One region of the Fictibacillus halophilus genome, then DNA from elsewhere that is predicted to be linked to it. Evidence: riboswitches for the same ligand, from Rfam matches in the RefSeq annotation. Region 1 holds a riboswitch; the other holds the start of a gene.

Region 1 (4,118 bases):
ATTTGCGATAATCGACGTTGATGAATTCGGTGCAACCGCAATGAGGTAACCATTCCTTAGTCCATGCATATTGACTCTTTCTATTAGACTCTCCCACTCTTCAGAGGAATAGTTACGCTTAGAAAAGTAGGCCCCCGTCTCCCAATCTGATCCTGAAAACGCCGGATATCTTCCCTTTTCTTTCGCAAGCTCACAACTAGCATTGATTACATGATAATTAATCGTCTCATAAAGGGTATCAGCATACGAAACAGCTTCTTCACTTTCCCACTTGATCCCCTCTTTCGCTAAAAGGTGGTGCCATCCAAATGTTCCTACACCGACTGCACGGTACTTCTTATTTGTAAGTTCTGCTTGAGGCACATCGATACGATTAAGATCAATAACGTTATCAAGCATACGGATTTGAATATCAATCACTCTTTTTAACACGTCGTCATTGATCACTTTAGCAAGTGAAAGAGAAGATAGATTACAAACGACAAAGTCTCCTGGCGTTTTTCTGATGACGATTTCTCCATTCTCCGCTTCCTCTGACGTGACAACAGTCGCAGACATGTTTTGCATAATCTCTGTGCACAGGTTAGATGCATAGACCATCCCTTTATGAGGATTTGGATTTAACCGGTTTACAGTATCACGATAAAACATGAACGGTGTTCCGGTTTCAAGTTGCGACTTCATGATTCGTTTCATGATCTCAATAGCAGGAATAGATTTTTTTGAAAGTCTCTCATCATTGACACAATCAGCATATTTTTCTCTAAAGCTTCCTGATCCAATCGTTTCATCATAGAAATCTTCTAAAGAATAACCTTTGATCTTTCTTACCTCGTGAGGATCGAACAGATACCAGTCCTCACGTTTTTCTACGCGTTCCATGAAAAGGTCTGGCAGACACACACCTGTAAAAAGATCATGTGTTCTCATTCGTTCATCACCATTGTTTAACTTTGCATCTAAAAACTCCAAGATGTCACTATGCCAAATATCCAGGTAGACGGCGATAGCGCCTTGCCTCTGTCCAAGCTGATCTACAGACACGGCCGTGTTATTTAACTGCTTCATCCACGGTATTACACCTGATGAGTTCCCCTTAAATCCTTTAATGTCTGAACCTCTAGCCCTAATTTTTCCGAGATAGATGCCAAGCCCGCCACCACCTTTTGAAACGGTTGCTGCATCTGTATTAGAATCAAAGATTCCCCTTAAACTATCGTCGATCGTATCAATGAAACAAGAGCTAAGCTGCCCGTAGCTCTTCCCTGCATTTGCTAAAGTCGGGGTTGCAACCGTCATATAGAGATTCGAGAGCGCCCAGTATGCTTCTTCGACGAATTGAAGTCTATGTGTAGGATGCTCGTCTCTCATTAAAAATAAGGCGATCAGCATCCAGCGTTCTTGTGGCAATTCGTAAATTTCGTGGTTGAACCCTTTTGCCAAGTATCGATCCGCAAGTGTTTTAAGTCCAATGTATGTAAAAAGTTTATCTCTAGATGAATCCATCATGTTTTCAGCTTTCTCCAAGTCTTCCTTTGAGTACGCCGATAGAATAGTATCATCATAGATATTCAAACTTACTAATTTCGTAATCAGCCCATAGAGGTTTGTATATGGTTGCTTTTCTGTTTCTTCCCGATTACGCATCACTTCTTCATATAGCTGCCTTAAATAGATTTGTGATGCCACAAACGTCCACTGTGGGTTCTCTGCACTCAAACCATTCAATGCTTCCATGATCAACTGTCTATAAAGTGAGCTAGATTCTTGTGAACGACTTTCCAATTTCTTCGCATTTTTTAAAAAAGATTCAGCTTGTATGTTCGGAAAATTTTCGACACAACTCTTTAACCACTCCCCGAGCAAAGAGTTTTCAGTTGTCATTTTCATAGTTAATACACTCCTTAGGTCATAATAAAAACCCTCTTCCATCAGGAAGAGGGTGAAAGAATCACGTGTATTCGCCAGACAAGCGTCAGCATCAAACAGCGGCAGTTCTTTCTCCCAATCCCCGAGGAAAAGAAAATAGGAGTTCTCAGGCAGGTCTACTGGCTTTTGCTTCTTCCTACTTTGGGCCTTCCCATACAGCAGCCATATTAAATAACTGACTGTACAGTGGCTATTCCATTTCGTCCACAATTACAGTTGCGGGGACAGCTTCGGCATTGAACCGAATTCCCTTTTAAGCCGGATGTTCCGGCACCTGATTTCTCCATATATAGGTTTGTATTATATACTTTGACACTAAATATAGTGAATGTCAATAGATTATCTATCTATTATTGCGCGACATAGCCACCATCGATAACAATCGCTTGCCCTGTAACACCTTTCGCATTTTCACTTGAAAGAAAGAGTGTGTAATCTGCAATCTCTTGAACATCTAACAATCTTTTCTGAGGAACAAGCGGATAGATGACTTCTTCCAAAACTTTTTCTAACTCAACGTTTCTCGTTTTAGCCAGGTCTTCTAATTGCCCTCTTACAAGAGGTGTATCAACATACCCTGGGCAAACCGCATTTACCGTTATTCCAAAAGGTGCACCCTCTAAGGCAGCTACTTTCGTTAGACCGATAACTCCATGCTTCGCACTGTTGTATGCAGATTTTCCTGCAAAACCTACAAGTCCATTTATGGAGGCCATATTTATGATACGTCCGAATCCTTGTTTCTTCATGATGGGAAACACATGTTTTGTTGCTATAAATGGAGCCGTAAGCATTACACTGATCAATTGCTGAAACTTCTCAGTCGGAAACTCTTCAAGCGGAGAAACATACTGCAATCCTGCATTGTTAATGAGGACATCGATGCGTCCGAAATGTTTCAGTGTTTCGTCCAACGCTATTGTTATATCTTCTTCCTTGGTCACATTACAGCCAAGTCCGATTGCTTCAAGACCATCTTGAACCAACAGCTGTGCAGATTCCTTTGCTTTCTCATCATTTAAATCACTGATCACGACTTTTGCTCCTTGTTCAGCAAAAGCCTTTGCTAACTGCAAACCAATTCCACTGGCTGCTCCTGTAATAAAGACAACTTTTCCCTCAACGAACGCTCTCATGGCATAATTACTCCTTTCTTAGAAAAATAGTTTAAACGATACCGAATCCATAATACAAACCTATGATTACAAACACAGCGATCGTTTTAATGATCGTCATCGCAAAAATATCGATATACGCTTGTTTATGAGTTAAACCAGTAACGGCTAACAAAGTAATAACAGCACCGTTGTGCGGAAGTGTATCCATTCCACCACTCGCCATTGAAGCAACACGGTGAAGTACTTCTGTATCAATACCAAGTTTGTCTGCTTGTGCAATATACGTTTCACTCATCGTTGCGAGTGCGATACTCATTCCGCCAGACGCAGATCCTGTAATACCAGCTAACGTCGTAGTCGTAACTGCTTCATTGATCAACGGGTCTTTGATTGTATTCGACATTGCCGAGTTTACTGCAGTAAAGCCAGGCAGTGCTGCGATTACACCACCAAATCCATACTCTGATGCTGTATTTAATGTAGCAAGTAACGCTCCGCCTATGGATAGATTGATCCCTTTATTAAAGTTGTTTTTAATTCTTTTGAAAGAGAACAAGAGAACTGTAATGATACCAATGATCAAAGCTCCTTCAACTGCCCATACAGCAGCAAGCGATGGTATTTGAATCTCAGGCACGTTCTTCATACCAATCGCAGAAAAATCAAACGTCTTTCCGTAATACTGAGGAATTAGGACGGTGAACCATTTATTGAACACTCCTACTAAAATAAGTGGAAGAATCGCTATAAAAGCATTTGGTAGATTTTCAGAATCCAGCTTTTCAGGCTCGTTGGTATGACCTGTTCCGTATCCTTCACCTTTTGCCGCCGCTTGTCTACGTCTCCACTCAAGGTAGATCATACCCAATATGAAAACAAACATTCCTCCGATAAACCCGAGCCACGGTGCAGCCCAAGTAGTTGTACCAAAGAAAGACGTTGGAATAATATTTTGAATCTGTGGACTCCCAGGAAAAGCATCCATCGTAAATGTAAAAGCTCCTAGTGCGATCGTACCGGGAATAAGTCGTTTAGGAATATCCGCAAGTTTAAAAAGTTCAGATGCAAACG
Region 2 (4,118 bases), on a different contig from region 1:
GAGTGAGAATGGTGAATAAGCTCTAAATTTCTCTGCATGCTACTCAGCAAAGCTTCGTTATCAAATAACTTCTGAACATTACTTACGATTTCGTCTACAGTATGAACGACAAAAGCAGCGCCTTTTTCTTCAAAATACTTAGCATTTTCTCCTTCTTGACCAGGAACTGGCTTATAAAGGAGGAGGGGGACTCTTACTGCGGCAGCCTCAGTAATAGAGATTCCTCCTGGCTTTGTTACTAAGCAATGTGAGATCTTTAAAATCTCATGAAGCTTCTCTACGTAACCAAATAATCGGAATGAGTCTGAATATTGTTCAGCAAGCGGTTTTAACTTTTGGTACAACGTTTTGTTCTTGCCACAAACGACAATCACCCGCAATGATGGATCTTTCAGCAAACGCTGTGCGAGCACCTTAACGTTTTTCAGCACACCTTGAGCACCAGCTAAAATCGTAACTACACGACTACTTGGCGTAACTCCGTATTCAGTAAACACTTCTTCTCTATTAATCGGACGGTAAAAGTCTGCACGGATCGGGATGCCACTAGCTGTAATTTTATTTTTATCTACACCGTGTTTGATCAATCCGTATTTAACTGAGTCGGAGGCAACAAAATACCGATCAATCGATGGATTGATCCAAAAAGGATGAGCGAAATAATCTGTGATCACGGTATAGATGGGAATATTGAACCGTGATTTTTTTATAAGAAATGGAGCAGCATGAAGGGGAAAGGTTGTTATCACAAAATGGGGTTGGTGTTCATTGATCAATTCTAAGAATCTTTTTCTTCCTAAATACCGAGAAAATTGTGTAATCGTATTTGCATTTAATTTATTTGTTCCATAATAGAACCATTTATAAAAAGAAGAGCCGTGTGAAAAACTCTTGATAAATATAGATTGTGTGACTTGAGACATGATAGGGTGAGCCTCACCAAATAAATCAGAGATAACAGGTTGATATCCTTTATTTTTTAGTTCTTCAGCGAGAACATTAGCGACTTGAACGTGACCGCTGCCATAGTTAGCTGTAAGGATTAATGCTGTTGGACGTATCATTTGAAAACCTCCCCAGTCTTTTGAGATAAGCATAGCAGGTGATTTTAAACCTCATATGAAGAAGAATAAAAGGTTTTGTAAAAAGTAAAAATTGTTAGTGGTACAATAAGATAGATTCATAATTTCATAAGATCCGATAATTATGGTGTCTGTTACAGACTTAATAGGGAATCTGGTGTAAGACCAGAACTGTACCCGCAACTGTAAGTGCTGACGAAATAAGCAAAACCACTGTCTATCTGGCGGGAAGGGCTTAGAGTAGGCTGATGCACGAGTCAGGAGACCTGCCATCTTTATAGCGTTGATCTTCTTCGGGAGTTGGGAAGATAGGACGAGGGATATTTAATAGATGATTCTGTTATGTATTCTTACGTACCCGTCTTTTGTGATGGGTTTTTTTCTTTGTTCACTAACTCCCTCAAAAAAAAGAGGAGCTTGCAAGCTTCAGAAAGAGGGAATGGTATGGAACAGCAGTTATCAGCAAACGTCTCAAGAACGATTCAAACAAAGTTGGTATTGCCCCCTGATACGAATCACATGGGAACAATATTTGGCGGTACCGTTTTATCGTACATTGATGAGATCGCAGCGATTGCCGCCATGAAGCACAGCAAGAAAGTGGTTGTCACCGCATCCATTGATAATGTAAACTTCTTATCGTCAGCTAAAGTGGGAGACATCCTCATATTAGAAGGTGTAGTGATCTCAACTGGAAGAACGTCGATGGAAGTTTACGTAAAAGTAGAGTGTCAAAATCTAGAGACGGGAAATAGAACGCTGAATACCACATCGATCTTAACGATGGTCGCCATCGATCAAAACGGTAAGCCGTTTCCGGTACCAAGTGTCATTCCTGAGACAGAAGAAGAAGTAGCATTCTTTAAAGGAGCTCCACTAAGGAAAGAACGGCGTTTGTTATATAAAAACGTAACAGGAACTTTATAAGAAAAAGGAAGTGAGAATTCCAATGAAAATAAAAAACATCATATTTGTAGCATTGGGGTTCTTTTTCCTTGGTTTAGGTGTGATTGGAATTGTGTTGCCGTTGCTTCCTACAACACCACTCTTATTACTCGCGTCTTATTTTTTCGTAAAAGGTTCAAAAAAGTTTGAAATGTGGTTTAAAGGAACCGACATTTATAAAAAACATCTAGATGATTTTGTAAGAAATCGCTCACTGACAAAAAAGAAAAAGATCATGATTAGCCTGTTTTCAGACTCGATGATCTTGATTACTTTTATCCTTACAGACAGCATGGTCGCAAGAGTGATCTTAATCCTTGTTGTGATGTATAAGTATTATTATTTTATCGTTAAAATTAAAACTGCATAGTGAATATGTGGACATAAAGAGAGCAGCCTTACTCAAGGCTGCTCTTTATCTATCATGAAGAGGTTTTGTGCATAACCACCAATCGTAGCATTCGATCTCTCCGGCCTGTGCTTGTTCTGCCCGTTTTTTCGCTTCTTGTACGGTTGTAGGTGCGGGAACGATCAGACGGTCTCCGACTAGTTCATTTTTCGGCCAGTTTGCAGGTGTTGCTGCTTTATTTCTATCTGCTGTCTGCAACGCCTTCACCGCTCTTAGAATTTCGTTGATATTACGGCCGACATTTTCGGGATACGTAAGAATAAGACGAATTTTACCTGTCGGATCAACGATATAAACACTTCTCACCGTTCTTGTTCCCATGGTAGGATGGATCATTCCAAGTCTAGTAGCAATCTTGCCAAGACTATCCGCTATAATCGGAAAAGTAATCTCTACTTTCAAGTTCTGCTGTATCCATTCAATCCACTTTATGTGAGAGTACACTTGTTCTACAGATAATCCGATTAAGTAAGTGTTTAGTTTTCTAAACTCTGGCATGAGCTTTTGGAACGCAACAAACTCTGTTGTACACACGGGTGTAAAGTCACCTGGATGGCTAAAGAGGACAAACCAATGACCTTGATAGCTTGTTGGTAGGACAAGATCCCCAAGGGTTGTATGAACCGTCATTTCCGGAAATTGATCGCCAATAAAAGGCTTTGAATATATTTGTGTAGATTCCATCCCTCTCTTCCCCTATCTTACTTGGTTTCCCATCATCTTGCTCTTTTTCAATAGCTGAGATTCTCCTGTTTTTTCCCACTCTTCTACTTGTTCAATTGCTTGTTGAGGTGTGAACCCTTGACCAACAAGAACACCAGATAAAATAAATTCCTGATAGAGATGAGTAAGATTAATGCCTTCTTCCGTCTCTTTTAACGCTCTTTTGACAAGTGGGTCAATGTACGAAACCCATTGATCCGCTATGCTCTCTGTTTGTGGCATTCGGTGTGCTTGTTGAACAGAACGAGGAGAACTTGGTTGACTGTTTAACGTATATAAATAGTTGTACTTTGCACTGTGTTTGATCTCATCTGTAATGATGTTAAAAAGAATGTCTCGATAATACGTATTAGGAAGTCCTTGGCGAATGACACGATATTTTTCGACAGCAGCAAGTTCCCCAAACAAAGCTTTTACAAGACCGTCTTTATAGGTTTTTGGTTTTTGAAACTCTTCTCCGTTCACAGGTGGAACTTCTTGACCGGTGAGATCTTTGTAGATCATTCTGAAAAGCTTGTTATGTCGTTTCTCATCATCGCGAATGGAAGCAATGATTAATTTTTCTTCGTTCGTAGGTGCTTCAGAAATTAAGTATTCGTAAAATAATTGATCTTCTCTTTCGCCAGCAACGGCTTCTTTAATGAGTTGCAGAGATAGTTGAAGAGCTTGCTGCTGCCCATCACTCTGCTGTTGACCGCTGCCTTGCTGCTGTTGTTGTGGATTCATATAACTCATAAGATAACCTCCAAAAAGTGATTGTCGCATTAGTCTATGCAGATGCCTAAATTTTGCTTATGTACAAGTTTTTCAACACCACATGCCGGATAAATGAATAAGAATGAGAATAAAGCTTGTTGAAAAATAAGGAGTGTTCATAGTGGATGAACTCATGTGGCTAACGGTTGGTGCAGCCGCAGTTTTTATAATAGAAGCAAGTGTCTACTTATACTGGATTCTAT

What was found. A riboswitch is a leader RNA that binds a small molecule or an ion and turns the genes downstream of it on or off. The one in region 1 is predicted to bind cobalamin.
Region 2: linked by a shared signal. The riboswitch ahead of I5J82_RS18160 (acyl-CoA thioesterase) and the one ahead of I5J82_RS10740 (ribonucleoside-diphosphate reductase subunit alpha) in region 1 are both predicted to bind cobalamin.

What each region holds. Positions count from the first base shown of each region.
Region 1 covers NZ_JAEACF010000001.1:2,047,531-2,051,648, forward strand. The annotation lists gene I5J82_RS10740 (ribonucleoside-diphosphate reductase subunit alpha) at 1-1,890, opposite strand, end outside; cobalamin riboswitch at 2,022-2,222, opposite strand; gene I5J82_RS10745 (3-hydroxybutyrate dehydrogenase) at 2,280-3,065, opposite strand; gene I5J82_RS10750 (GntP family permease) at 3,097-4,118, opposite strand, start outside.
Region 2 covers NZ_JAEACF010000002.1:175,017-179,134, reverse strand. The annotation lists gene I5J82_RS18165 (MGDG synthase family glycosyltransferase) at 1-1,064, opposite strand, end outside; cobalamin riboswitch at 1,191-1,370, shown strand; gene I5J82_RS18160 (acyl-CoA thioesterase) at 1,527-2,009, shown strand; gene I5J82_RS18155 (YbaN family protein) at 2,032-2,397, shown strand; gene I5J82_RS18150 (peroxiredoxin) at 2,443-3,120, opposite strand; gene I5J82_RS18145 (ferritin-like domain-containing protein) at 3,133-3,894, opposite strand; gene I5J82_RS18140 (spermidine synthase) at 4,037-4,118, shown strand, end outside.